DNA from 4 places in the Arthrobacter vasquezii genome. Region 1 is predicted to be linked to each of the others. Evidence: riboswitches for the same ligand, from Rfam matches in the RefSeq annotation. Region 1 holds a riboswitch; each other region holds the start of a gene.
The links. A riboswitch is a leader RNA that binds a small molecule or an ion and turns the genes downstream of it on or off. The one in region 1 is predicted to bind S-adenosylmethionine.

Region 2: linked by a shared signal. The riboswitch ahead of P4U43_RS04105 (bifunctional o-acetylhomoserine/o-acetylserine sulfhydrylase) and the one ahead of P4U43_RS02935 (rhodanese-like domain-containing protein) in region 1 are both predicted to bind S-adenosylmethionine.
Region 3: linked by a shared signal. The riboswitch ahead of P4U43_RS05940 (aminotransferase class V-fold PLP-dependent enzyme) and the one ahead of P4U43_RS02935 (rhodanese-like domain-containing protein) in region 1 are both predicted to bind S-adenosylmethionine.
Region 4: linked by a shared signal. The riboswitch ahead of metX (homoserine O-acetyltransferase MetX) and the one ahead of P4U43_RS02935 (rhodanese-like domain-containing protein) in region 1 are both predicted to bind S-adenosylmethionine.

The regions. Positions count from the first base shown of each region.
Region 1 is NZ_JAROKN010000004.1:22,352-29,454, reverse strand. Features, by position in the region: gene P4U43_RS02955 (sigma-70 family RNA polymerase sigma factor) at 1-300, shown strand, start outside; gene P4U43_RS02950 (COG4315 family predicted lipoprotein) at 315-884, opposite strand; gene P4U43_RS02945 (multicopper oxidase family protein) at 1,030-2,631, opposite strand; gene P4U43_RS02940 (O-succinylhomoserine sulfhydrylase) at 2,802-4,007, opposite strand; gene P4U43_RS02935 (rhodanese-like domain-containing protein) at 4,096-4,629, opposite strand; SAM riboswitch class IV at 4,636-4,761, opposite strand; gene P4U43_RS02930 (aminodeoxychorismate lyase) at 5,007-5,861, opposite strand; gene P4U43_RS02925 (hypothetical protein) at 5,887-6,171, opposite strand; gene pabB (aminodeoxychorismate synthase component I) at 6,269-7,103, opposite strand, start outside.
Region 2 is NZ_JAROKN010000005.1:113,404-120,506, reverse strand. Features, by position in the region: gene P4U43_RS04120 (helix-turn-helix domain-containing protein) at 1-220, opposite strand, end outside; gene P4U43_RS04115 (SDR family oxidoreductase) at 714-1,478, opposite strand; gene aceE (pyruvate dehydrogenase (acetyl-transferring), homodimeric type) at 1,682-4,381, shown strand; SAM riboswitch class IV at 4,518-4,633, shown strand; gene P4U43_RS04105 (bifunctional o-acetylhomoserine/o-acetylserine sulfhydrylase) at 4,677-6,002, shown strand; gene P4U43_RS04100 (PHP domain-containing protein) at 6,019-7,038, opposite strand.
Region 3 is NZ_JAROKN010000009.1:35,456-42,558, forward strand. Features, by position in the region: gene P4U43_RS05910 (sigma-70 family RNA polymerase sigma factor) at 1-260, opposite strand, end outside; gene P4U43_RS05915 (DoxX family protein) at 569-1,117, shown strand; gene aroA (3-phosphoshikimate 1-carboxyvinyltransferase) at 1,123-2,457, shown strand; gene rsgA (ribosome small subunit-dependent GTPase A) at 2,454-3,575, shown strand; gene P4U43_RS05930 (cold-shock protein) at 3,750-3,953, shown strand; gene hisN (histidinol-phosphatase) at 4,165-4,989, shown strand; SAM riboswitch class IV at 5,060-5,174, shown strand; gene P4U43_RS05940 (aminotransferase class V-fold PLP-dependent enzyme) at 5,270-6,568, shown strand; gene P4U43_RS05945 (class I SAM-dependent methyltransferase) at 6,661-7,103, shown strand, end outside.
Region 4 is NZ_JAROKN010000065.1:1,339-8,441, reverse strand. Features, by position in the region: gene P4U43_RS15650 (M28 family peptidase) at 1-917, shown strand, start outside; gene P4U43_RS15645 (DMT family transporter) at 1,005-1,970, opposite strand; gene P4U43_RS15640 (RNA-binding S4 domain-containing protein) at 2,033-2,272, shown strand; gene P4U43_RS15635 (class I SAM-dependent methyltransferase) at 2,247-2,891, opposite strand; gene P4U43_RS15630 (alpha/beta hydrolase) at 2,924-3,682, opposite strand; gene metX (homoserine O-acetyltransferase MetX) at 3,738-4,925, opposite strand; SAM riboswitch class IV at 4,943-5,073, opposite strand; gene P4U43_RS15620 (VOC family protein) at 5,409-6,050, shown strand; gene P4U43_RS15615 (CPBP family intramembrane glutamic endopeptidase) at 6,095-6,883, opposite strand; gene hutI (imidazolonepropionase) at 7,004-7,103, opposite strand, start outside.

The DNA.
Region 1 (7,103 bases):
GTGGACTCGTTCCGCAGCGGTTTCCGCCGCCACGAGTTCGATGTGGACGAGGTTCCGGATACTCCTTCCGATGACGAGGTCGAGCAGTTGCTGACCTCGTGGCTGCTGACGGATGCACTGAATGAGCTGTCGCCTGAACACCGCGACGTGGTACTTCACTTCTACTTCCGCGGCGAGACAGCGGCGGAGATTTCACGGTCCCTGTCCATACCGGAAGGGACCGTGAAATCCCGTCTGCACTACGCTTTGCGCTCCCTCAAGAGTGCCCTGCTTGCCCGGGATGTGGCCTCGAGCGGTTAGCCGCGGCCGTTACCTTACTGGATCATCTCGCCGTCAGGGGCTACGACGTACCACACCTCGTTGACGCCCTGGCCGTTGGTGTCGCCCGGAGCCTCATCTTCGGCGAAGTAGTAGATCGGCATGCCGTTGATCGTGACCTGCAGTTCACCCTCGGGTGTTTCAATGGTGCCCACTTCGCCCGTAACGCCTTCCACTTCGGGTGTCTCGCTGTCGCTGAGCACCGGCGGCCAGGCTTCAAGGCAGCCGCCCTCACAGGCGCTCACCCCGGAGTTCGCCTCGTCATTGGTGAAGTAATAGACCACCATGCCTTCGGAGTCGACGACGATCTCACCCAGGTCGGTCTCCGCGACACCAAGCGGCGTTCCGACGGTTCCGCCGGCCGCTGCTTCACCGGATGGTTCCTCGGAAGCCCCCTCCGTTGCCTCCGCCTCGGTGGGCTCAGCGCTTGTCGGTTCTTCTGCCGGCGTGGTTTCTGCGGCTGGGGGGCTGGTCTCGGTCTCGGTTGAGGTGGAGCCGCCACAGCCGGTCAACGCCAACAGGCAAACGGCGATGACGGCGAACAAGACACGCATTGCTTTACTCATGTTGATTCCTCCCGTAAACACCCCCTGGACACCCGGGGGATGGGAGTGGCCACTCGACCCCTCTGCTGGGAAGACGCACGAACTACCCCGGATGGTTCAATTTGCGGGAGAACTCACAGGTGAATCCCAGCTTCAGGTCGCCGCGCTACCCGACAGGGCTGTCGAAGACCGGGCGTGCGGCGGTGATGGGATCGTTGGGATCCGGTTCACCCTGCAACAGGCCGACCCTGAACTGCAGCATCATGTCGTGATCCTCATGGGGGAGGTTATGGCAGTGAACCATGTAGCGGCCTTTCTGGTGTTCGAACCGCATGATCGCCTGAACGGTCTCGTTCTCACCCACGTACATGACGTCCTTCGGGCCCTCCTCATAGCTGAAGGGGCGCTGTCCGTTCCGGCTGAGGATGTGGAAATCAACCAGGTGGATGTGCACGGGATGGAACCAGCCGCCCGACTTGTTTTCGATTTCCCAGATCTCGACGTCGTTGGCACCGGGATTGGCGATGACCTTCTGGAAGTTGCTCGCGATCACATCCGCCCAGCTCATACCGTTGATCTTCCACTCCCCGTTCTGGCGCTCAACCCGTAGCCGGCGCGTGGCCTTGGCCATCGCCCGGGTCAGCTGCATCGGACTGCTGTTAGCGAGGACTGTGGGAAGTGTCAGCGCAGTCGGATCATTGCGGTCGAAGGCGTCGTCCGTGACGTCAAAGGCCATGACCCGGCGGGTATTGCCGAACTCGATGTTGTTGGGGTTGGAAACGTTCTGCAACTCAATCCGCTGACCCGCCCTGTACTTTGAGAAATCGATCAGGACCTCATAGCGTTCCGAGTTGGCATGCCGGTACTGGGCCACCGGGATCGCGCGAGGCATGAGTCCGCCGTCGGTCGCCACGACTGTCAGCGGCTCCCCGGTGCTGAGCTTGAACCGGAATGATCTTGAGATGCCGCAGACCAGCACCCGGAAGCGGTAGATCCGGCGCTTGACCTTCATGAGCGGCCAGGGGACCGAGTTGACCAGGTTGATGTCACCCCAGAGGCCACTGTGGTTGTGGTCGTCATAGTTTGCGTTTCCGTCGGCGCGCAGCTGGATGTCGCTCACCATGAGCGGTACGTCGAATTCGCCCTGCGGTAGTAAGGCGCGCTCAGCCGGATCGTGGATCTGATACATGGCGACAAGGCCCGAGTATGCGTTCTGCGCCGTGTAATGGACGCCGTGGTCGTGATACCAGAGTGTGCGTGCGGGTTGGAAGTTGGGGTAGTGGTAGTCCTTCCGGAACCCGGGCAGCGTGGTGTCGGAGGCGTAGCCGTCGTATTGCGGCAGGGACGCTGAACCGTGCAGGTGGGTCGACGTTGCCATCGGAGTCCCGAAGTCGGGATGGGCTTTCGGCAACTGGTTCCGCATCGTCACAACGGCATGCGTGCCCTGATCGATGGAAATGGTGGGACCGGGGAAGATCCCGTTGTAGCCGAGGATGCGTGTCTTCAGTCCCGGAACAAGGGAGGCCGTCGCAGCCTTCTGGGTCACGTTGTAGAAGTTCTGCGGTTTCCCGTCCAACGGGTTGATTCCCGTCTTGTACGGCGCCAGGAACGGCGGACGGGTGAACGCGAGCTGATAGGGCTTGAGCTTTGAGCCGTCCAGGACCGGCGCGGACTTCGCGCTGATGGAGGCCAGGGGAGCGGTGAGGGTCGCGGCGGCCAGAGCACCGAAGCCGCCCATCGCCAGGAAATTGCGCCTGCTGACAGACATGGGAACATCCCTTCCAAAGGTGTTTCTTTTGGTGGGACGCGCATCGGGGTGCGTTGAAAACGCCCGCCCAGACTACGTACTCGATGTGTGCCTCAGCAGCAAGATTGCTCCTGCCTTCTTGGGGAAACCTTGGACGATCGTTTGGGTTACGGAGTGAGGCTACCCAGACATCAGGAAGTGAGTGCCTTGCCCAGATCAGTCTGCAGGTCGCTTACGTCTTCAAGGCCCACCGAGAGCCGGATGACGCCGTCGGTCAAGCCGATTGCGGCACGCCCTCCAGGACCCATGGCGCGGTGTGTGGTGGTAGCAGGGTGGGTGATCAGCGTCTTTGAATCGCCCAGGTTATTGGAGATATCGATGACTTTCAGGGCATCGAGCAGCGCAAAGGCGCGCTCCTTCGCCTTTCCCTCGGGTGCATCCAGTTCAAAGGTCACCACCGTGCCGCCAGCTGTCATCTGGGCGGCAGCGAGATCAAACTGCGGGTGCGATTCGAGCAACGGGTAACGGACCCAGTTCACAGCCGGTTGGGCTTCAAGCCAGCGGGCGAGGGTCAGCGCCGAGGACGAGGAGTGGTTCACCCGCAGGGAAAGGGTTTCCAGTCCCTTGAGGAGGGTCCAGGCATTGAATGACGACAGCGCGGGCCCGGTGTGCCGCATGAGTGTCTTCACCGGACCCTCGATGAACTCCCTGCGGCCGAGGATCGCGCCGCCCAGCACCCGGCCCTGCCCGTCGATGTGTTTGGTGCCGGAATAGACGACGACGTCGGCACCCAGTTCCGTACACCGCTGCAGCAGCGGTGTGGCGAAGACATTGTCGACGACGACCTGCGCACCGGCCGCGTGGCCGAGCTCAACGACCGCCCGGATATCGACGATCTCCTGCATCGGATTGGACGGCGACTCAAAGAAGACCGCCGTGGTGGGAATGCTCAGTGCTTCCTGCCACTGGCCGAGGTCCCAGCCGTCCACGAAGACAGTCTCCACACCCCAGCGCGGCAGAATCTCGTTGAGGATGACGAAGCACGAGCCGAAGAGGCTGCGGGAGGCAACAACGCGGTCGCCCGAGGCCAGGAGGGCACCGAGCGCGGTGAAGACGGCAGACATGCCGCTGGCTGTGGCGAAGCACGCCTCCGCACCCTCGAGCAGGCGAAGCCGCTCCTGGAACATGGCGACAGTCGGGTTGCCGTACCGGGAGTATACAAAGCGGTCGACGTCCCCGGTGAAGGCTGCCTCCGCCGCCGCAGCAGAGGAATACACAAAGCCCGAGTTCAGGAAGAGCGCCTCGGACGTCTCCTCGAAGTTGGACCGTGCCAGCCCCCCGCGTACCGCGAGGGTATCGGGTGACCAGGCAGCGCCGTCGTCATCCGGGCGTTGGATTCGGGGGTAGCCGCCGTTCCCCGCGATGGGCTCACGGCTGGCCGCCGGAGAGAACGACGACGGCGCGGGCTCACTTACTGGCGTGTGCTCATTCACGGGCGTCGCCACGGTCCGTTGCCGACCGGGCAGCGCCGGTCCGTTCTGTGATCGCGGTCTGTCCTGTGGTCGTTGCGTGATCTGTCGTATCCGTGCTCTCTGGGGCTTCTTCTGCATGCACTGTGGTGGCGAGGCCGCTGGAGCGCCAGCCGCCGTCGGCCTCAAATCCGTGCAGCACGTTGTAGGCAGTGTGACCGGCGGCGGTGGCATTCTGTGCTGCTGCCACAGAACGGACGCCGGAACGGCACAGGAAAAGCAGTTCGCGGCCCTTGAGCCCGTTCAGCTGGTTGAGGAAGGAGACGTTACGGCTGCCGTCGGAGCGCGTCCACTCGAGGAAGAGGGGGACGGTCCCGGCGTCGGTGAGGTCGGGAACGCCGACGCTCCGCCATTCCTCGACAGTGCGGACATCCACCAGCACGGCGCCCTTGCTGACGCGTTCCACCGCATCACGTGCGGTGATGTTGCCGGCATAGCCGTTGCCGGGCCGGGAATTCGCCGGGGGATGGGGGTTGGAATGCAGTGCCATTGTGTCTCCTCACGCTGTGCACGCTGGTGATCATGGGATGTGATCGTTGTGCCGAGTAGTCACCTGAGGCACCCCGCCGTGAAAGAGGGTTGCCGTCCAGCAAGTCAGGGCTTGGCGCTGGCACTCGTTACTCCGGAATGAACGTAGCACCGGCGGCGCCATGCCTGCCATGCCGGGCCGTAACGTGCGGTAACGCCGGTGGTACTCGGGCCAAAGGCGCCGGGGCGTGGCAGGCCTGAGCCAAAAGTGCCGATGCGTGGCAGGTTCGTGGGGATGTCCCCACGATCCTGCGAATTCCCGGCACTTTTGCGGGTGGGGCAGGAGACGGACGAGTGGGCCAGGGAACGTGCGGGTGGGCTGGGGGATAAACGCTCGGGCTAGGAAACGGACGCTACGAGACCGCTCAACTCCGCGGTCAACTCCGGTGAAACCGTCACCGGCTTTCCGTCGATGGACTCGACCTCGGCGAGCAGGCGCACACTCGAGATCAGCCAGACGCCGTCAGATGCAAACAGGTCTTCCGGCACGAGCGGTCCGTAACCCAAATCCCAACCTGCCTCACGCGCCGCCGCAAACAGTGCACCCTGCGAGGTGCCCGGGAGGATCCCGCTCTCAAGCTGGGGCGTGATGAGGTGCTTGACGCCGTCGATGACCCGCGCAATCAGGACTGTCGAGGTCGGGCCTTCGAGGACCTTGCCGTCAGACGAGGTGAAGATGACATCGTCGGCGCCGTGCGAGCGCGCATAGCGGACCGCCGCCATGTTCACCGCGTAGGAAAGGGTCTTCGCGCCCATCAGCAGCCACGGAGCACGCTGGGCAACCGTGCTGTCATAGCCGCGGTCAAGCAGGAGGACCGACAGCCGCTGGCCGCGCAACCCGACCGGTACGGCGGACACCTGGACCCACGCGGTGGCTCCAGCCTCTGGTTCGCCCCGGGTGGCGACGAGCTTGACCACGAGTTCGCCGTCGTCGTCGGCTGCCGCCAGCGCGGTGGTGATGGCGCGTTCCCACACGTCCGACGACGGAATCTTCAGTTCCAGCGCATCGGCGGACGTCGCCAGCCGGGCGAGGTGGGCCTGCAGCTTCCGGGGAGCGCCGTTGACCGCGAGCATTGTTTCGAAGATGCCGTCACCCCGCGTGATCCCGGTGTCGGTAACCATCAGCTGCGGCTGTGCTGCGTCAGCTATGCGGCCGTCGGGACGGGCGGGGTCGAGGAACACCAGAACAGTCATGCGATCAGCATAGTGACCGGGCAGGTCAGGAGCTCGTGTCGTTGTCCTCGTTCAGCCCGCGCTGGGCAAAGTCTGCTTCATCGGAAGCTTCCGCAGGGAGGGGATCGGCAGCGTCCGGAACCTGGTCCGGTGCGTAGTCGATGAGACCGGCGTCGACCCGTTCCTGCTCCGTTGCGGCCGCCAGGGCATCGTCATCGAGGCGTTCAGGCTGCCCCGCATGGCCCTGATGGATGCGCTTGGGAAGGAACTCGTTATCGGGCTCCGGAACGTCGTTCAGGTTGGGCGTGTTTTCATCGTTGGAGCTAGTCATGACCGTTCTCCTTCGTTGCACTTTCCTCGGGCGTCCCATGCTTCCACAGACGCCAAGTGGACGAAAGGCCCGCTCAGCGAACCGCTCGATCGCAGCGTCAGCTGGGGAAGCTCGAACCAAGCGCAGACAGCACCCCGAACGCCTTCGTCCGGACCTCGTCCCACTCCTCGGCGGGGTCGGAATCCGCAGTGATCGCGCCGCCCACTCCGAGTGTGAGGCGGGTGCCGCCGTCGTCGTCCTCCAGCACGAGAGTGCGGATGACGACGGCGAGATCCGCCGCCCCATCGAGGGAAAAGTAGCCGGCGGCGCCGGCGTAGACCCCGCGGGGTGCTTCCTCGAGCCGGTCCAGGATAGCCATGGTGCTGATCTTCGGCGCACCCGTCATTGAGCCGGCAGGAAATGCGGCCGCAACGGCTTCGGCACGGGAGGAACCGGGCCGGAGCCGGGCGTCGATGGTGCTCACCATCTGGTGAACGGTTGCATAGGTCTCGATGTCGCACAACCGGGTCACCGTCACGGTGCCGGGGACTGCAAGGTGGGAGAGGTCATTGCGGAGCAGGTCCACAATCATGATGTTCTCTGCCCGGTCCTTCGTGCTGGTGCGCAGATCCTCCTGGAGGGCGGCGTCTTGGGCTGGGTCCGGGGAGCGGCGCCGGGTTCCTTTGATTGGTTCGGCCCGCATTCCGCCGGTGGAGTCCAGCCGCAGGAATCGTTCGGGCGAGGTGCTCGCGACGGCGAAGCCCGGGAAGGTGAAGTAGTGCGCAAACGGGGCAGGATTGGCGCCTCGCAGGGCGAGGTAGATGCCGAATGGGTCGACGGGCGTTTCCTCGCGTGAGGTCAGGGCCGTCGTCAGGCACACCTCATACGAGTTGCCGTCCGTGATTTCCGCCTTGGCCGCACGGATTTTCTCCAGGTAGGGCTCGCGTGTGTCC
Region 2 (7,103 bases), on a different contig from region 1:
AGGTGGTCAGCGAGTCAGCGACCGAGGTCACCGTCACGGAGTCGCCCGCCGCCAGTCTCTGCAGAAGATCGACGACGGCGTCCCTCGCTTCACCGGGAAGCTTGACGGCCGTGCCGTCCACGAACACCGTGACATCGTTGCTCTCAGCCAGGGTTCGCGCCAGCGACAGGCGCTGCGTGGTGGGGAGAGCCGGGGCGGTGCGGGAGCGGGATCGGATCATAACGCTATTCTGCCAATCCGGTTGCTTCGAAACACTAAGGACTTCCGTAATTAGCGCACAAACGCTATCGTTATTAAACCTTAACTAAGCGAGCTTAGTTATTGCTTCTCAGAACGACTGCAGTTGGACGGTGGCAAACAATGACGATTATCAACCCGGACCATCGAAGAACCATGTTGCCCTCAACGGGGCAGCTGGCCGAGCGGGATAGCGCTTTGCCGTGGTGCGGAACCTGTGGAACCGATGAGTTCCTGATCTACGAGGACTTTGTTCCTGCGCGTGTTTCCTCTGGAGGGCGGGATCTGCTTCCTGCCAGTGTCAGTTATTCCTGCTCCGTCTGCGGATCCTTCAATGGACATCAGGTTCCACCCATGTGGAGTCCTCCGCACTGGTTCTGGTACAGCTGAAGACCGTAACTCCGCACCGTTGAAAGCCCTCCGTCTCCTCGGAGGGCTTTCCTTTTATTACCCACTCTTTCCCCGCGCATGACCGCCTAGCCGCGGCCGATGAAGGGCATGCCGCTGGCCGTCATGACCACTGTGCCGATGTTGGCTGATGGCGGTAGCTGCGCCATATGCAGCACGGTGCGGGCGGCCTCTTCCACCGGGAACGTGGGTTCCACCCGACGGGAGCCGTCCGCCTGCAGCGCGCCCTCGCCAACGCCGAGGGTGGTCATAAGCCCTGTGGAGGTATTGCCGATGTCGATCTGACCGCACGTAATGCCGTAGGCGCGTCCGTCCAGTTCGATCGACTTGGTCAGCCCTGTCACTGCATGTTTTGTTGCGGTGTACGCCGCCGACCGCGGCCGTGGAGAGTGGGCAGCAATGGACCCGTTGTTGATGATGCGCCCGCCCTGCGGGTCCTGCTGCTTCATGATGCGGAACGCTTCCGCCGCGCACAGGAACGAACCCGTCAGGTTGATCGCCACCGTTGACGTCCATTCCTCCGGGCTGATCTCGTCAACTGCGCCCGCGGGACCAATGGTTCCCGCGTTGTTGAACAGGAAATCGAGCCTGCCCCAGCGTTGATGTACGTGCGCGAAGAGGTGGGCGACGTCGTCGGGCCGGCTGATATCGGTTGGAAGTACGTCAGCCAATTCCCGGCCCTGTGCGGTTGCCTCGAGCGGTTCACGACGGCGGCCCGCCAGGGTCACTGCCCAGCCGGCGTCCAGGAATGCGTGCGCCACCGCCTTGCCGATGCCGGAGCCTGCACCGGTGATGACGGCAATGCGTGGAGACTCAATCGGCAGTTCATTCATGACGTTCCGGTGCCCTTTCTGGTTGGCATTCCCATCTTGGCAGGCATTCACCCTATAGTAATGGAATAATAGTTCCATATTGCGAAAGCGCGGGTTGGAATGGACCCGGAGGGACAAAGGCCATCTGCCGCATTGCAAGGGTGCGATGCCGGTCAGGCAGTGAATCGAGCGGGCAGGTTCCGCGCAGCGAAAGAGGGTTTGGCATGGTTGCTGATCAGGGGATTGTGGGTTCGGGTGTTGGTAGGGATTCGGATCCTGAGGAGACGGCTGAGTGGATTGAGTCCTTTGATCAGTTGATTGATCAGCGTGGTTCTGATCGTGCCCGTGATGTTTTGGGGCGTTTGCTGGCGCGTGCTGGTGGCCGGTCGGTGGGTCTTCCCAGTGTTGTGACTACTGATTATGTGAACTCGATTCCGGTCGATGAGGAGCCTGAGTTCCCTGGGGATGAGGAGATCGAGCGGAAGTACCGGGCGTGGATGCGGTGGAATGCTGCGGTGATGGTGCATCGGGCGCAGCGTCCGGAGATCGGTGTGGGCGGCCATATTTCCACGTATGCGGGTGCGGCGACCCTGTATGAGGTGGGGTTCAATCATTTCTTCAAGGGTAAGGACCACCCCAGTGGTGGGGATCAGGTGTTCTTTCAGGGGCACGCGTCGCCGGGGATGTATGCGCGGGCGTTCCTGGAGGGCCGGCTGACCGAGGAGGATCTGGACGGGTTCCGGCAGGAGAAGTCCAAGGCCGGTCATGCGTTGTCCTCGTATCCGCACCCTAGGTTGATGCCGGAGTTCTGGGAGTTCCCGACGGTGTCGATGGGGATCGGGCCGATGAACGCGATCTATCAGGCGCAGTCCAACCGGTATCTGCAGAACCGCGGGTTGAAAGACACCAGTGATCAGCAGGTGTGGGCGTTCCTGGGGGATGGGGAGATGGATGAGCCCGAATCGCGTGGGTTGTTGCAGTTGGCGGCCAATGAGAATCTGGACAACCTGAACTTTGTGATCAACTGCAACCTGCAGCGCCTGGACGGGCCAGTGCGTGGTAACGGGAAGATCATGCAGGAACTCGAGGCGTTCTTCCGCGGTGCCGGGTGGAACGTGATCAAGGTGGTGTGGGGCCGGGAGTGGGATGACCTGCTCGCCAAAGACACCACCGGGGATCTGGTGAAGATCATGAACGAGACCGCTGACGGGGATTACCAGACCTACAAGGCAGAATCCGGTGGGTTTGTGCGCGATCACTTCTTCGGGAAGACCCCGGCCACCAAGGACCTCGTGGCGGATATGGAAGATGCGCAGGTGTGGGGACTCAAGCGCGGCGGGCATGATTACCGGAAGGTGTACGCGGCGTACAAGGCCGCCACGGAGTTCAAGGGCAAACCGACCGTGATTCTGGCCAAAACGGTCAAGGGGTACGGGTTGGGTTCACACTTCGAGGGCCGTAACGCGACCCACCAGATGAAGAAACTCACCCTTCAGGACCTCAAGGACTTCCGCGACCACCTGCGCATCCCCATCCCCGACGAAGCACTCGAAGCCGACCTCTACAACGCGCCCTACTACCACCCTGGACCCGACTCCCCCGAAATCAAATACCTCCTGGACCGGCGCCGTACCCTCGGCGGATTTGTTCCTGAACGCCGTACCGAGGCGGCGGCACTGGAGCTGCCGGGGGACAAGGCGTACGAGGTTGCGAACCGGGGCTCGGGGAAGCAGCAGGCCGCCACAACGATGGCTTTCGTCCGCCTTCTGAAAGATCTCATGCGGGAGAAAGGGCTGGGGTCCCGGATTGTCCCCATTGTTCCGGATGAGTCCAGAACCTTCGGCATGGACGCCTTTTTCCCGACAGCGAAGATCTACAACCCCAAGGGCCAGAACTACCTCTCGGTAGACCGGGAGTTGGTTCTCGCGTACAAGGAATCGATTCAAGGCCAAATCCTCCACGCCGGCATCAATGAAGCCGGATCAGTTGCTGCGTTCACCGCGGCTGGCACGGCGTACGCCACGCAGGGCGAGCCGCTGATTCCGATCTACGTGTTCTACTCGATGTTCGGATTCCAGCGCACGGGAGATTCCTTCTGGGCAGCCGGTGACCAGATGACCCGCGGGTTCATCATCGGCGCCACCGCAGGCCGTACCACCCTCACCGGCGAAGGCCTCCAACACGCCGACGGACACTCACCCATCCTTGCCTCCACCAACCCCGCCGTCATCACCTACGACCCGGCCTACGGGTATGAACTCGGCATCATCATGCGTGCAGGACTGGAGCGCATGTACGGCGCGAATTCCGACGATCGAAACGTCATGTACTACCTGACCGTCTACAACGAGCCGATCATCCAGCCGCCGCTTCCCGCCGGGTTGGATGCCGACGCCGTGGTGCGCGGCGTGTACAGGCTGAAGCCCGGCAACGACGACGGCGGCCGGCCGAAGGCGCAGATCCTCGCCTCCGGCGTGGCCGTCCCGTGGGCGCTCGAGGCGCAGGAACTCCTGGCAGACCACTGGGGTGTTTCGGCCGATGTGTGGTCGGTGACTTCGTGGACGGAGCTGCGGCGTGACGCACTCGCCGCCGAGGAGGAGGCCTTCCTCAACCCCGATGCAGAGGCCCGCGTTCCCTTCGTCACCCAGCAGCTTGGGGACGCACCCGGACCGATCGTGGCCGTCACCGACTACATGAAGGCTGTTCCGGATCAAATCCGCCAGTTCCTGCCGCAGGACTTCGCCACACTCGGAGCGGACGGGTTCGGCTTTTCCGACACACGCGCCGCAGCCAGGCGGTACTTCAAGATCGACCCAGCCTCCGTCGTCGTACGCACTCTTCAGCTCCTCGCGAAGCGGGGAGAGGTAGACGCAGACGCACCACGCCAGGCAATCGAGAAGTACGCACTCCTCACCCTCCCCTGACGTTTTTGTCGCCTAGTTGCGGCCTGGAAACACTTTTACCTGCAACTAGGCGACAAAAACTTCTGCAACTCAACGGGTGGATTACATGGAACGTCATCTTCGTGCGGCGTGATACTCCTGTGCCTACACTGGCCGTGGTCATGAGCGCCAGCACCAAGCCCCGGCTTGCTGGCCAGCAACCCTCCAGCTGCGGTGGGGTGCTCCGGGTGAAGACCTGGCCGCCCGGCACCAGCCGGACGGCAAGCGCGGCCCGCGGTGCTCCCACCATGCCGGGCCCATGCCAAAGGAGCCTTGAATGTCCAACCAATGGTCTTTCGAAACCCGCCAGATCCACGCCGGTCAGGAACCGGACAGCGCCACCGGTGCCCGTGCTCTGCCGATCTACCAGACCACGTCGTTCGTCTTTCCCAGTGCCGAAAGCGCTGCCAACCGCTTTGCCCTTGCCGAACTCGCTCCCATCTACACGCGGATCGGCAACCCCACCCAGGATGCCGTTGAGCAGCGGATCGCCAGCCTTGAAGGCGGGCTGGGCGCGCTGCTGCTCAGCTCAGGTCAGGCGGCGGAGACCTTCGCGATCCTGAATGTCGCGGAGGCCGGCGATCACGTCGTCGCCAGTCCGAGCCTGTACGGCGGAACCTACAACCTGCTGGCCCATACGCTGAAGAAGTTCGGCATTTCGGTCACCTTCGTGGCGGATCCGGACAATCTGGACCAGTGGCGGGACGCTGTGCAGCCCAACACCAAGCTGTTCTTTGCGGAGGTCGTCTCCAACCCGCGGCAGGACGTACTCGACATTGAGGGCGTGTCCCGGACCGCTCACGACGCCGGTGTGCCGCTGATCGTGGACAACACCCTTGCCACCCCTTACCTCATCCGGCCCCTGGAGTGGGGCGCGGACATTGTTGTCCATTCGGCCACCAAGTACCTGGGCGGCCACGGTACGGCGATCGCCGGCGTCATCGTTGACTCGGGAAAGTTTGATTTCGGCAAGGATCCCAACCGTTTCCCGGGCTTCAATACGCCGGACCCGACATACAACGGTCTGGTGTACGCACGGGATCTGGGTGCGGACGGCGCCCTCGGGGCCAACCTGTCCTACATCCTCAAGGCCAGAGTCCAGTTGCTGCGTGACCTCGGCTCGGCGGTATCCCCGTTCAACGCGTTCCTGATCGCCCAGGGCCTGGAGACCCTGAGCCTGCGGATGGAGCGGCACGTCTCCAATGCTGTCGAAGTGGCTCAGTGGCTGGAAGCGCGTGAGGATGTCGAGTCGGTTGCCTATGCCGGGCTGCCCTCAAGCCCCTGGTATGAGCGCGGACGCACGTACGGCCCGAAGGGAATCGGCGCCATCGTTTCCTTCAACCTGGCCGGCGGTGCGGAGGCCGGGAAGCGCTTCGTCGATGCCCTTGACCTGCACTCGCATGTGGCGAACCTCGGCGACGTGCGCTCGCTGGTGATCCACCCGGCGTCGACCACCCATAGCCAGCTATCGCCGGAGCAGCAGGTCATTGCCGGCGTTAACCCCGGGCTGGTGCGGCTCTCAGTGGGTATTGAACACATTGATGACATTCTGGCGGACCTTGAAGCCGGTTTCAGGGCAGCCAAGGAATTCCTGGACGCCTAAGGAGCTTGGGAAGCTCTCAGGAGCGCGCCCAGGCGAGCAGCTTGTCCAACGGCCACGTCGTAATGATGCGGTCCGCCGGCACGCCGTTTGTTTCGGCGCGCTCCGCCCCGTACTGGAGGAAATCCAGCTGACCGGGGGCGTGCGCGTCGCTGTCGATGCTGAAGAGACACCCGGCTTCGAGTGCCAGCTGGATCAGGTCATCCGGCGGATCCTGCCGCTCGGGACGTGAATTGATTTCCACCGCTACGTTGTTCTCGGCACAGGCGGTGAACACCTTCCGGGCGTCGAACTCGGACTGTGGACGCTGGCCGCGGGAACCCTGGACAAGACGGCCCGTGCAGTGGCCAAGGACGTTGGTATGGGGATCGCGAATGCCGCCCAGCATGCGTGCGGTCATGGTGCGGCGGTCGGAGCGCAGCTTGGAGTGGACACTGGCGACAACGATGTCCAGCTCATCGAGCATCTCCGGCGACTGATCCAGTGTTCCGTCTTCAAGGATGTCCACCTCGATGCCCTTCAAAAGGCGGAAGCCGTTGCCGCCGTCGTCGTTGTTGATCTGGTCCACGATCTGGAGTTGCTCCGTGAGGCGCTCCGCGCTCAGGCCGTTCGCGATCTTCAGGGTGGGGGAGTGGTCCGTGAGCGCCAGGTATTCATGATTGAGCGCACGCGCGGCGTCGACCATGAGCGGGATGGGACTCCCGCCGTCGGACCAGTCGCTGTGACTGTGCAGGTCACCGCGGAGGAGGGCCCTCAGCTCCGACCCGCCGCTGGCCAGGGCTTCTTTCGAGCGCTCGCGGAGGTCGGCGAGATAGGCCGGCACTTCACCGTTGAGCGCTTGGGTGATGACCTCATGGGAGCGCGCTCCGATGCCCTTCATCCGCTTGAGCCGGCCGTCGCGGGCGCGTTGTGCGAGTTCGTCGGGCTCCAGCTCGGCAATGGCCGCTGCGGCCTTGCGGAACGCCTGAACCTTGAAACTCGGAGCCAGTTCCCGTTCCAGCCAGAAGGCGATCTCATTCAATGCGGCGGTGGCATCCATAGGCCCATCTTCCACCATTTACGCGGTGGTGGGCTGGTGCAGGGAAGCAGCTCTATCATGTGATC
Region 3 (7,103 bases), on a different contig from region 1:
ATGCGGTACAGCCACGCCTTCAGGTTGGTTCCCGGCTTGTACTGGTGGAACGCGGAGAATGCCTTGGTGTAGGCCTCCTGAACCAGGTCTTCCGCGTCTGCCGGATTACGGGCCATTCTCATGGCAGCCGAATACAGTTGGTCCACGTACTGCATGGCGTCCCGCTCGAACCTCGCCGTGCGATCAGCAACGGATTCGGTGGACAGGTCCAGTTCCTCGTCTTCGGCTGGGGTGGGCCCCGCCGCGGCTGTGGTATTCATTGCTGCAAAGTCTACGCGTCCGCGGGTTTGCCGGCGCTGCGCCGGACCGGCCGGCGCATCAATGTGGATGCGCGGGATGTGGCCCCGCACCGATGTTGCTGTGCCCATCTGCTCCTCGTATCCGTTTACTGCGTGTTCATGTATCTCCAACCATGGGCAGCAGGTGAATATTCCGGTGCACACGCGGCGGCCGGATCGCCTCGGTCCGCCAAAAGTGCAAAACTAGACACATTCATCCACGGTTGTAACTGACTTTGTTCGCCAAGTAGATCCGGTGCCGCCCACGGTGCTGGAAGCCAGGAGGCATTGTGACCCTTGTTCGCGTATTCGCCCGCCCATTGCTTGCCAGCAGCTTCGTCCTCACGGGCATTGACCGCCTCCGGAATACCGAGGCCACAGCTACTGCCCTTCGTCCCACCCTTGACCGCATCAACAAGGCGGTGCCCGCAACGGCCTCGGCAACGAGCAACGAACAGCGTGTCGCGAAGGTGCTCGGCGCTGCCCATCTCGGTGCGGCGGTTCTGTTGGGGATCGGGCGCTTTTCCCGCGTCTCTGCTCTGGTGCTGGTCGCCACGTCCACGCTGAACGCCGTTGTTGAGTTCAACAGCGCGGATTCGTCCACGTCCAAGACCCGCAAGGACCGCCGCAACCAGCTCCTCAAGAACCTGTCGCTGATCGGTGCTGTGCTGCTCGCCGCCGTGGACACCAACGGCCGGCCGAGCTGGGCCTGGCGTGCAGAGCATTTCGCCGAGGATGCGCGCCGTAATGCCCTGGCCCTCAGCCATGACACCCGCAAGAGCATCAAGAAGGCGGAGAAAGCTGTACGCAAGACCGCTTCGGAAGTCACGGGCAGCTAAGGAGCATGAGCGCGCTGTCCGCCGCACCGTCCGCCACATCCTTTTGGCCGGCACCGTACGCAGCCGGTCCCGTTGATGCAACAGTGGAGGTCCCGGCGTCGAAGTCACTGACCAACCGGTACCTTATTCTCGCTGCGCTTGCGGACGGCCCGAGCAGGCTGCGCGCACCGTTACACTCGCGGGATTCCCTGTTGATGGTGGAAGCCCTTCGGTCGCTGGGTGCCACGGTGGAGGAGCTCGACGGCGACGGCACGTATGGCCCTGACTTGCTCGTTACGCCCATTCCGCCCGACGCGTCCGGGGATGTGAGCGTGGACTGCGGGCTGGCCGGCACGGTCATGCGCTTTGTTCCTCCGCTAGCGGCGCTTCGTGCGGGGCGCACCTCGTTTGACGGTGACCCTCACGCCCGCAAACGCCCGATGGGCGCGGTCATCAGTGCTCTCCGCGAACTTGGAGTACAGCTCGAGAACGACGACGGCTCCCTGCCCTTCACGGTCGCAGGAACCGGAGCGGTAGAGGGCGGCACGCTGGTGATAGACGCGAGCGCCTCGTCCCAGTTTGTCTCTGCGCTGCTGCTCGTTGGCGCCCGCTTCACGGAGGGCCTCAACCTGCAGCATGTGGGCAAGCCGGTGCCGAGCCTTGACCACATCGCCATGACGGTTGCAGTGCTGCGGGAGGCCGGCGTCGTCGTCGACGATTCCATTCCGAACTCGTGGCGGGTGGAGCCGGGAACCATCAGCGCGTTCGATGTGCGCATCGAGCCTGACCTCTCCAATGCCGGTCCGTTCCTCGCCGCTGCCCTCGCTACCGGCGGCACCGTGCGTGTGCCGCACTGGCCTTCGGACACCACTCAGGTCGGAGCGAAGTGGCTGACCATACTCCCCCTGCTGGGCGCCGAGGTTGAGCTGACCGATGACTCCACTCTGGTGGTCCGCGGCACCGGGACGATCACCGGCGCCGAGTTGGCCGACACCAGCGAGCTGGCGCCGACCGTCGCTGCGCTGTGCTCGCTCGCGCGGACACCGTCGGCATTGTCGGGCATTGGACACCTGCGCGGGCACGAGACTGACCGGCTCGCCGCCCTCGTCGCGGAGATTACCCGCCTCGGCGGTGATGTCGAGGAGACCGTTGACGGCCTGGTCATACGCCCGGCTCCGCTGCACGGCGGTCCTTTCCACACCTATGAGGATCATCGGATGGCCACGGCCGGCGCCATCCTGGGGCTCGCAGTGGACGGCGTGGAGATTGAGAACATTGCGACCACCGGCAAGACCATGCCCCAGTTCCCCGAGCTGTGGAAGGCACTCGCTGCCACCGCTGGTCCGAGCGGCTCTCGGTGACATCCGCCGGGTCGCGCCGCGGGACCGCTTCCTGGGATGAATCCGATGTTCGGATCCGGCCGAACAAGAAGGGTTCCCGGCCACGCACGAAGGACCGTCCGGCTCATGAAGATGCAGTGACCGGACGAATCATCACGGTGGACCGCGGACGCTATACCGCGGTTGTGGATGAGGACACCAACGCAGAGCGGGTTGTCATTGCCGCCCGGGCACGGGAACTCAGGCGGTCCCCCGTCGTCGCCGGAGATCTGGTGGCGCTGGTGGGAGATGTGAGCGGTGAACCGGACACTCTCGCCCGCCTGGTCCGGATTCAGGAAAGACGCACGCTGCTTCGCCGCAGCGCGGATGACACCGATCCCGTGGAACGCGCTGTGGTTGCCAACGCCGACCAGCTGGTGATCGTGGTTGCGGCCGCGAATCCGGAGCCGCGCACGGGGTTCATCGACCGCGCGCTGGTGGCCGCCTACGACGCCGGTATTCAGCCCCTCCTCTGTGTCACCAAAGCAGACCTGAAGGATCCGTCGGATCTGCTGGCGAATTACGAACATCTTGACCTGCTCATCATCACCAGCCAGACTGCGTCCACACCGGACGCAGTGGAAACCACATCCGCTACCGGCGCCTCAGCGCTCCTCGCGCCCGGCGCCGTCGAGCAGTTGAAGGAGCTTTTGGACGGCAAAGTGAGCGTACTGCTCGGTCACTCCGGCGTGGGCAAGTCGACGCTGGTGAACGCGCTCACCGGAGCCAATCGGGCGACGGGCGGAGTGAACGCGGTCACCGGGCGGGGGCGCCATACCTCCTCATCGGCTTATGCCCTCAAAGCTGCAGACTCAGCACCCGGTACGTGGATTATCGACACTCCGGGCATTCGTTCCTTCGGCCTTGCCCATGTCGAGGCCGACCGCATCCTCGCCGCCTTCCCGGATCTTGCACCCGGCACCGAGGACTGCGAGCGGGGCTGCCGCCACGATGCCGCCGCCGTCAACTGCGGACTGGACGGCTGGGTCGCGTCGGGCGCTGCCGGCGAATCCGGTCCGGTGCGCCTGTCTTCGCTGCGCCGGCTTCTCGGGGCGGGCGTCGAACCTTCCCAGGGTGCCAAGGAGCTGGGGATGCAGTGAGTGATGTGACTACGGCGCCGATTGCCTGCTAGACTGAACGGAGTTGTTGTGTTGCGCACGAATGTTAAGCCTTGATTTCTCTCCGGAGTTCGAAAGCTTTTTTTGCAGGCGAAATGAACACCGCGACAGGAACCCCGAAGTACGGGGGGATCCTCACACTCAAGGAATAAAAAAATGGCAACAGGTACAGTCAAGTGGTTCAACGCTGAAAAGGGCTTTGGATTCATCGCTCCTGACGACGGCGGCGCTGACGTTTTCGCTCACTTCTCCGCAATCAACTCCGGCGGCTTCCGCTCGCTTGAGGAGAACCAGAAGGTCAGCTTCGAGACCACCCAGGGCCCCAAGGGCCCCCAGGCTGAGAACATCTCCGTTCTCTAAGTCTCCGTTCTCTAAGTTTCAGCGCTTCAAGATCTAGCGCTTCAAGAAAGGGGACATCGGCTTCGGCCGGTGTCCCCTTTCTTGCGTTTAACAGCACACCGTTCAATGACACCCGTTCCTGTGCGTGCGTGAACCGATCGTAGCCCAGCGCTGAGCGCGTCCGCATCGGGACCTCCCGCATCTGTGCACCCTGACCATATAGGTTGAAAGTATGAACCTCCAGAGCTACAACGATGACCTCCGCCTTGCCCATGTAATGGCCGACTCCGTAGACGACCAGACCATGTCCCGGTTCAAGGCGCTGGATCTGGCGGTCGAAACCAAGCCGGACTTCACCCCGGTCACGGATGCGGACAAATCGGCGGAAGAGGCTATCCGCGGGCAACTCTCGCGTGCGCGTCCGCGCGATGCCGTACTCGGTGAGGAGTACGGCAGCAGCGGCGCCGGCTCGCGGCGCTGGATCATCGATCCTATTGACGGAACCAAGAACTTCGTCCGGGGCGTACCGGTATGGGCTACCCTCATTGCATTGGTGGACGAGGGCCGGCCTGTCGTCGGTGTTGTGAGCGCCCCCGCGCTCGGAAAGCGTTGGTGGGCTGCAACGGGCACCGGTGCGTTCATGGGTAAGTCTCTCGCGGCAGCCAGCCGGCTCCGGGTTTCGAGCGTATCCCGGCTGGAAGACGCCTCGCTCTCCTACTCGAACCTGTCCGGCTGGAAAGAGCGCGGCAACTTTGACGAATTCGTATCGCTCACCGAATCCGTGTGGCGTACACGCGCCTACGGTGACTTCTGGTCCTACTGCCTTGTCGCCGAAGGCGCTGTGGACATCGCCTGCGAACCTGAGCTGAACCTGTATGACATGGCCGCGCTGGTACCCATCGTCACGGAAGCCGGCGGTCGCTTCACGTCACTCGAAGGCTCCGACGGACCCTTCGGAGGCAACGCGCTGGCAACCAACAGCACACTTCACAATGATGTCCTGAAGCGGCTGAACCCCTCGCTGGACGATCTGCTTCAGGAAGGTACCGGCGTCTGACGTGGTCGCTTAACACCAACACGTAACACAAGGACCGGATATTCCCGGCCTGCTTTAGTCTGGATTCCTAGGTCACGAGTGCCAGCGTTAAACCCCGGTTTGCTGGCCGGCAACCCTCCTTCCGCGGCGGGGTGCCCCGGGTGACGACCTGGCCGGGCCAGAACGTGGTTCGGCAAGCGCGGGGCCTGGTGAAGCAGGTCCCCTGAACCTACGTGGGGTACCTCCTGTGAGCAACGCACTTCTTGAGAACGAACTCTCCGCTGCACCGCTGGCGTCCGTGATGGGCGCTGAGCTGCAGGCGCCGCTGGTGGACGGCACTGCCGTCCGTTACGTCAACCTGGACTATGCCGCTTCAACGCCGGCGCTGCAGCAGGTCAATGACTATGTGCAGAGCGTGCTTCCCTACTATGCGAGTGTGCACCGGGGCGCCGGGTACGCATCGCAAATCTCCACCTCGCTCTACGAGAATGCACGAAGGACTGTGCGGAACTTCGTCGGCGGCCGGGAAGATGATGCGGTCATCTTCACCCGCAACACCACCGATTCGCTGAACCTCCTGGCTGGATGCCTGCCGGAGGACGGTGAGGTCCTCTACCTCGACGTGGAACACCATGCCAATCTGCTGCCCTGGCTGCAGCTTCCCCATCGCGGGCTGGTCGCCGCGGGAACCATCGAGGAAACGCTCGCCGCTGTGGAAGAGGAATTGGCATCCGGAGGAATCAGCCTGCTTGCTGTAACCGGTGCGTCGAATGTCACCGGAGAAGTTCTGCCCATCGTCCGGTTCGCAGCGGCGGCTCATGCGCACGGCGCGCGGATCGTCGTCGACGCGGCTCAGCTCGCTCCCCACCGGCGGCTGGATCTGCTCCGCGACGGTATCGACTACGCGGCCTTCTCGGGCCACAAACTGTATGCGCCTTTCGGCGCGGGCGTCCTGGTCGGTAGAGGCGACTGGCTCGATTCCGGAAGGCCCCACCTCGCCGGAGGCGGCGCAGTGAAGACTGTGAAAGTGGACTCGGTGTCCTGGGCAACCGGTTCCGCGCGCCATGAGGGCGGGTCACCGAATGTGCTCGGTGCAGCCGCGCTGGCGAAGGCAACAGAGGCCATCGCTGGGTTGGATGAACCGGCCTGGCTTGCGCATGAATCAGAGCTGCGGGATGCCCTCGTGGAAGGGCTCTCCAACCTTCCCGGCATAGCAGTTCACCGCATCTTCGCTGACAGCACCGATGCGATCGGCGTAGTGAACTTCTCTGTCCACGGTTACGACGCCGGGCTGGTCGCCGCATATCTGTCCGCAGAACACGGGGTTGGACTGCGGGACGGGAAGTTTTGCGCTCATCCGCTGCTGAAGCGGCTGGGCCTGCCGTCAGGTTCGCTACGAGCGAGTTTCGGGCTCGGATCACGGCAGGACGACGTCGACAGGCTGTTGACCGGTTTGCGCTCGCTTCTTCGGGATGGACTGGGGACTGACTATGCGGTCGACGCCGGGCGCTGGGTGCCCGCGGTCGAGACCCGCCCTTTCCCTGACTGGGCTCCGCCCACGCCGGGAACTGCCGGCGCCGCGCCCTGCACAACCGACTGAGCGCTGCGACCGCACTTCCTCGGCGCGACGCCGCCTTCAACCGGGTGCTTTAATTGACGGGTTCCGTACCCGTCATGCGAGGAGTTCCCAACATGGGTGTTGGAGGTCCGCGCCTCGCCGAGCACCGCCGTCGTGAATTGGCGCGGGGCTATCTGCAGGAAAGTGACCGCTACGAGCGCGTGCGTCCGGGCTACCCCCAAGACAGCGTGGACTGGCTCATACCCGCCGGAGCGTTGCGCGCAGCAGACGTTGGCGCCGGCACCGGCAAGTTCACCCGGGAGCTCATCCGCCGCTGCCCGGAGGTGACAGCTGTTGACCCATCCCTGGACATGCTTGCAGTCCTCGGACAACAACTCCCGCGCGTAGCCAGAGTGCAGGGAACTGCCGAGGCATCGGGACTCGCAACGGCGAGCGCTGATGTACTCACAATCGCCCAGGCCTGGCACTGGTGTGATCCTGCTGCGGCAAGCCAGGAGGCCGCACGTGTGTTGGCGCCGGGGGGAAGATTCGCGCTCGTCTGGAATCAGCTGGACGT
Region 4 (7,103 bases), on a different contig from region 1:
TCGACGTGGGCGTAAGCCTGATCGGCGAGAACGTCACGGGCACAGTGACGGTGGACACCGTCTCCGAGAACCGCGCGACTTACAACGTGCTTGCGGAAACCGCAACCGGCGACGCCGACAATGTGGTGATGGTCGGCGCTCACCTCGACAGCGTGGTGGCCGGTGCCGGCATCAATGACAACGGCACGGGTAGCGCCGCAATCCTTGCGGTCGCGGAATCGATGCAGAAGGTCAAGACTGCAAACAAGGTCCGCTTTGCCTGGTGGGGTGCAGAAGAACAGGGACTCCTCGGCGCTGAGCACTATGTCGCAGACCTCGCGGAGACGGGAGAGCTGGACAGGGTTGGGCTGTACCTGAACTTCGACATGATCGGCTCCGCCAACTTTGGCCGCTTCGTGTACGACGGTGACAACTCGGCCTTCCCTGTCGGTCCCGGCGCTGCTGAGGGTCCTGCGGGATCCGGTCAGATCGAGCAGGATTTCCACGACTACTTCGCAGCTGAGGGACTGGCCTCAGGTGAAACAGCGTTCAGCGGACGTAGTGATTACGGACCATTCATTGCAGAGGGCATTCCCGCAGGCGGACTGTTCACCGGTGCAGAGGGCATCAAGACCGAGGAGCAGGCAGAACTGTTCGGTGGCGTTGCCGGCGAACCCTACGATGCCTGCTACCACGCAGAATGTGATGACCTGAGCAACGTCAGCGTTGAGTCACTGGACCAGATGAGCGATGCGATTGCTCATCTGACCCTCACCTACGCCATGAACACGACAGCGGTGAACGGCGTTGGAGACAACGTGAAGGGTAACTTCAAGCAAAAGGGCGGCTTCGAAGGCAACCCGCTGGGCGGCGGCACCGAAAGCGGCGGCGGGCTCCACCCGGAGCATGACCACGATTCCGAACTGGCCGACCGGTAGTATCCCGGGCTAGCCAAAGGCGGGTCGGGACCACTTCTTTCGGGTGGTCCCGACCCGCCTTCTCGTTGCCTGCGATCTTTTCCTGGATCAGTGTCGCAGCAGGCGCCGGTTCCAGGGCAGCGTGGTCAGGATGATGGCCCCCAGCGCGAGGATCGGTCCCGCCACGGTGGCGAAGACGACGACGGTCCCCGGTGTGGGGAGCACAAGGTCCAGTGCCAGCGAACCCAGCAGCTGGCCTGCGATCATTCCGAGGCCGGTGAGCAGCACACCCAGGGATCGCACCAGGAGGGCGCCGATACCGATGAAGATGCATCCCATCGGCCCGCCCAGGTAATACCACCACTCTTCCGGCAGCGGTTCAGGAGGGCCGGTGAGCACCAGTTTCACTAGCCAGGCGGCGAGGAGCACGACCGATCCGGCAATGAAGTTCATCAGGGTGGCGGTAATGGGTGTGCCGTACTGCACGGCGGCGGTTCCGTTCATGGCTTGTTGGAAGCTCACCAGGATGCCGGCTGCGATGGGAAGCAGGAGCGGAAGGATGAGTGCCGCCGTCGTACCTGTTCCGCCGAGGCGGGGTGAGACTGCCCAGATAACTGCCGCGACCGTCAGCGTCACGCCGATTACCCGCATGATGGTGATTATGCGCCGCCCGCCGGGTCCGATCCCGAGCCTGTCCACGGCGAGTCCGCTCAGCGTCTGGCCCATGACCGCGGCGACCGTAAAGAGCGCGACTCCAAGGACCGAGATGGTGAGCGCCTGCGAGAAAACAAACAACGCACCGATGGTCCCTGCGGCCAGGTAGATGCGGGGAAACCGCCGCTGCCGCACGGCAGGGATCAGCTGGCCGAGGCCCGCCCGTCCGCGCGGAAGCAGCAACGAGATCAGGATCATCAGCACCAATCCGGTACCGAAACTGATGAGCGCGGCTGCAAGTCCGTCGTCGAGCGTTTGCCCCAGTGCTCCGTTGATCCTGCTTTGAAGCGGAATGGCTACGCCGGAGGATATTGCCAGCGGGAGGCCGATGACGGCGGGAAGGTGGGGGGCTCGAGACACCCGTTAAACCCTAGGGCACTGACCTGTTCCGGCCGGTCACTTCCGGCGGGCAGAATGTAACCATGAGCATAAACGATGAGACCAGCGCCGCCACTGAAGTGCCTATCCGTGACTCGATGATCCGGCTGGGCCAGTTGGTCAAGCTGGCCAATCTTGCCGAGGATGGGGTGGAGGCCAAGGAACTCATCGAGAACGGCCTGGTGAAAGTCAACGGTGAGATCGAGGATCGCCGGGGACGCCAGATTCATCCCGGTGATTCCGTGACGGTGAACGGCGTTACCGTGACAGTGGTGCAGGGATAACGCAGGCATCGCGGGCTTCGGCTTCGCACACCGCAACGAGAAAGTCCGATGTTGGCGTCCAGGCCTGAAGATCCCACGTGGCCAGGCGCAAGGAGACGGAGAAGCCGGCGCCGGCGACGTCAGTGAAAAACCGGTCGAAGGTGTAGCCGCGCCCGGCGCCGAACCCGACGATCAGGCGTCCACCGCGCGCCAGGTGGCGATGCAGGCGTGCAAGAACCTGTGGCGCCGTGCCCGGAGCAAGGAAGGCGAGGACGTTTCCTGCGCAGACAATCACGTCAAAGGACTTAGCCACTCCGCGGGCCGGCAGATCCAGCTCTGTCAAGTCTCCCACCAGCCACACAGGCCCTGGGTGGGCTGCCCTCGCCGCTTCGACCAACTGGGCGTCCGCGTCAACTCCCACCACGGAATGGCCACGCAGCGCCAGTTCCCCGCCAACCCGGCCTTGCCCGCAGCCGGCGTCGAGAATACGCGCATTTCGGGGAGCCATTGCGTCGACGCACCGGGCTTCCCCGTGTAAGTCCGCACCCTCGGATATCAGCTGTTCAAAACGCTGGATGTAGGCGGCTGACCTGTTGGGGTCCGCGCGTTTTCCTGCGTCCCAGAGCGTTTCTTTCTTCACATTCGGGAGTCTAACCCGCCACCGTAACGGCGTTACCGTGACAGTGGTGTCCGGCTGACGCCGGGCACCACCATCTGCAGAAATTCCCGCACATGTCCCAGTTCCTGTGCGTTGATGCTGTGGTACATGCCCGCGTAGAGCACCTTGGTGAGCTTGGTGTGGCGGTTCAGCCAGCCGTGGGTGAACTCGATTCGATCGGCGGGAATGACCGGGTCTTCCTGATCCCGGCCCCAGAAGAACGGCACTGGCTTCGCAACAAGCGCGCTGTCGTTGAAGAACGTGCTGCCGTCGGTCGGCACAACAAACCCTGAGAGCCCGACGACGGCCGCGTAGTCTGCGGGCCGGGCACGCAGCATGGAGCTTGCCACTGCCATGCCCATCGAGAAGCCGAGCAGGGTGACGCTCGAGTGCGACTGCTTGATGGAGTCGACCCAGTCAATGACGTCCTGGACGGCGGCGGTGACCTTGTCGACCGAATAGGCGGCGTCCTGCATCAGCGGGAACCAGGTGAAACCTGCTCCCAGGGCGACGGGCGCACGTACGGATGCCACGGTGAACTCGTCGGGCAGGAAGTCGAGGATACCCATGAGGTCTTCTTCGTTGGCCATGTGTCCGTGCAGCAGCACCAGCAGCGGCGAGCCGGAGCGCTCGTCTTCGGGCTTCGACCAGACGACAGTCGGTGCGGTCGAGGCCGGGCCGGTCCCGGGCCCGGTCTCGGGGGCGGAGGCGGAGGCGGAGGAGGAGGCGGAGGAGGGCGCAGCAGAACCGTCAGTCGAGGAAAAATTCGTCATAGCTCCATAGTGGCATGTTGAACTGTGCCGGCTGCGTGCTGCGGCAGGCTGCGACTCAGCCCGCGCGCAACCGTAGCGCTGAGGCGCTCTCCTTGACATCGCCGTCGTCGGTGTTGCTATAGAACGCTGCTGCCAGCGCGGGCTCAAGCTGCGCAATCTCGGTGAGGAAGGCATCGTGGCCGATGGGAGATTCAATGGTGTGGACGGCAACGTTCCCGGGCAATGCGGACGCCAGTTCAACGGACTGGCGAGGCCAGTAGAGGCGATCCGAATCCACCGCCGCGACGAAGAACTCTGCCGAGGCAGCTGCGAGTGCAGTGCTGAGGCTCCCCCGGTCACGGGCAACGTCGTGGCTCATGAGCGCTTCAGTGAGGATGACGTAGCTGTTGGCGTCAAACCGCCGGACCAGCTTTTCCGCCTGATGGTCCAGGTAGCTCTCCACCTGGTAGCGGCCGCGCCCGCCCGGCACCGACGACCCAAAAGGCTCTTCCATACCCTGCGCTGCCCGACCGAACCGGTGTACGAGTTCCGCCTCCGAACGGTAGGTGATGTGCGCGATGCGCCGGGCAAGGCCCAACCCATCCTCGGGACCGGCGCTTCCGTAGTAGTCGCCGCCGGTGAACCGCGGGTCGAGGCGAATGGCCTGCACCTGGGCCTGCGCGAAGGCGATCTGCTCCGCGGTGCTCGCTGCTCCGCACGCGATGACGGCGCACCGTTGCACCCGCCCGGGATAGGTGACAGCCCACTCAAGAGCCCTCGCGCCTCCCATTGACCCACCCAGCACGGAGTGCCAGGAGGAGATGCCCAGCAGGTCTGCGAGCAGTGCCTCGGCACGCACGGAATCGCGGATGGTGACGAAGGGGAAACGCGAACCCCACGGCTTGCCCTCCGGATCAAGCGACGCCGGCCCCGTGGATCCGTAACAGCCGCCCAGCATATTGATGGACACCACGAAGTAGCGGTTCGTGTCGATGGTTCTGCCCGGACCCACCAACCCGTCCCACCAGCCATCCTCGGAGGACTCGCCCCGCGCTACATGTGAGCTGCCGGTGAGTGCGTGCTCGATCAGCACCGCATTGGAGGCATCGGCATTGAGCGTGCCCCAGGTCTCGTAGGCGAGGACGACATCGGGCAAATGGCCGCCTGTTTCCAGCGCCAACGGGCCAATCCGGAACCGTTGCACGACGACGCCGTCAACCAGCCCCGCTTCCGGCTGCGGAACCGCTGTGGTGATGCCTGTCAAAACCCTGCCGCCTCACTGAATCGCGCTTGCTCCTGCACTGCATGCAGGGCCTGGTCTTCACCCGGGGCACCCCGCCGCGAGGGAGGGTTGCCGGACAGCAAGCCGGGGCTGATGGCGGGTGGAACCTGCCGCACTGTCACTCGTTACCTCGTATTAGGAAACCTGACCAGCGCGGGTGAGGGCAACTTGTGTGACTCGCCGTGAAATGAAGCCGGCTGGCGTAGTAGCCGTGAAAGGCGCGCGTGCGGCAGAGGATGCTTGAGTGGGGCCGTTCGGCGTCTATGGGAAAACGGTCGGCCCCACTCAAGGGGGACACCCAGTGGGCGTCCCTGGCAGGAAACTCCGGCGGTCTCGGAACCGGGCTCCCTGTGTGAAGCAACTATCCGGCTCTGACCTTGGGTTTTGCTTGGAACATCGTCGCCCGCGGTGTGACTTAGGTAACCCTTAGTCGAGGCCTCCATCACAAAGTGCCAAAATGGGGCCATGCGCCTGGATCATGTGTCTTATGCCTGCGAACCTGACGGACTGACTGCTACTGCGGAACGGATTTCCGACGCCCTCGGAGTTGAATTCGTGAAGGGTGGAATCCACCCGCGGTTTGGCACCCGCAACATGATTTTTCCGTTGGTCAACGGCCAGTACCTCGAGGTAGTCGAGGTCCTTGACCACCCAGCCTCGGACAAGGCTCCATTTGGCCAGGCGGTGCGGGCACGGTCCGAGGCCGGCGGCGGCTGGATGGGCTGGTGCGTAGCCGTTGATGACCTCGCCCCGTTCGAGGACCGCCTTGGCCGCAGCGCCGTCCCCGGTAACCGCAAATTCCCGGACGGGCAGGAGCTGACCTGGCAGCAGATCGGCATCAAGGGCCTCATCGCTGACCCTCAGGTCCCCTACATGATCCGCTGGGATGAAGGCACGGAGTCCCTCCACCCATCCCAGGCGCGCACCGCGTCCGTGCGCCTCAGCGCGCTCACCATCGCCGGGTCGGCAGAGCGCGTCACAGAGTGGCTCGGAACGCCCGTCACCCACCCGTTGGACGACGTCGACGTCGAGTGGATCGCCCCCAACGGCACGCCCGGCATCATGTCGGTAGCGTTCGAAACCCCGAAGGGTGCGGTCCGGATCTAATTGGTTCTTTCGGACGCTGGTTCCCCAGGCCGCGTGGCCGGGGGTTAGCTTCCGATGCCGATAGCCGGGCCGAAGAGCGCGAAGCCGACAAAGCCTGCAATGTCCAGCAGCGCATGCGCTATCACCAGGGGCATCACCCGCTTGGTGCGCGTGTAGGCGTAGCCGAAGATCAGCCCCATGATCACGTTCCCGATGAACGGGCCGATCCCCTGGTACAGGTGATAGCTCCCTCGCAGGAGCGCCGAAGTCACAATAATCACCGGGACTGACCAGCCCAGTTCCCGGAGCCGCTCAAAGAGGTAGCCCACCACAATGACCTCTTCGAGCACCGCGTGACGGATCGCCGAGAGCACCAGCACAGGCAGCGTCCACCAGTAGGTGTCGAGCGCCGTCGGGATGATCGCAGTGGTAAGCCCCAGTGCCCGGCCCGCGGCGTACACCCCGAGCGTTCCCACCCCGATCACCGCGGCCAGCCCCACTCCCAGACCGAAGTCGACCTTCGGTTTGCTGAAGGTGAAGCCAATCCGGCGGAAGGCCGACTTCCCCGGCTGGGTGAGCAGGAACAGCACAAGCACCACGGGAACCAGCGCAAAGAAGATTCCCAGCAGCTGGTAGGTGAGATCGAAGTACTGCCGGTTGTCCAGAACCGGATTGAGCCTGGTGGTCTGCGCAGCCAGCGGCGCACGGGTCAGCTTGTCGATCAACTCCACCACCGCGTAAACCCCGGCCTGGCCGAGGGACAGACCAAGGACAATCAGGATTTCCGCTTTGATCCTCTTCCGGCGGGCGGTCGGGGATAACGACGACGGCTGGCTGGTTTTGGCGGTTGGCATGCCTTCATGGTGCCGTACGCTTCGGTGCTTGCCAAAGCGTACAAAAACGGTTCCCCGGGAAGTTTTTGTCGCCTATCTGCTGTTCTGAGCGTCGTGAAACAGCAACTAGGCGACAAAAACTCAACGGAGGCGCTGCCCGGCGCGCCACACCGCATGGGTCAGCTGCATCCCCGGACGGTAAGCCAGGTGGGTTGCGGACGGTGCGTCCAGCAGTTGCAGG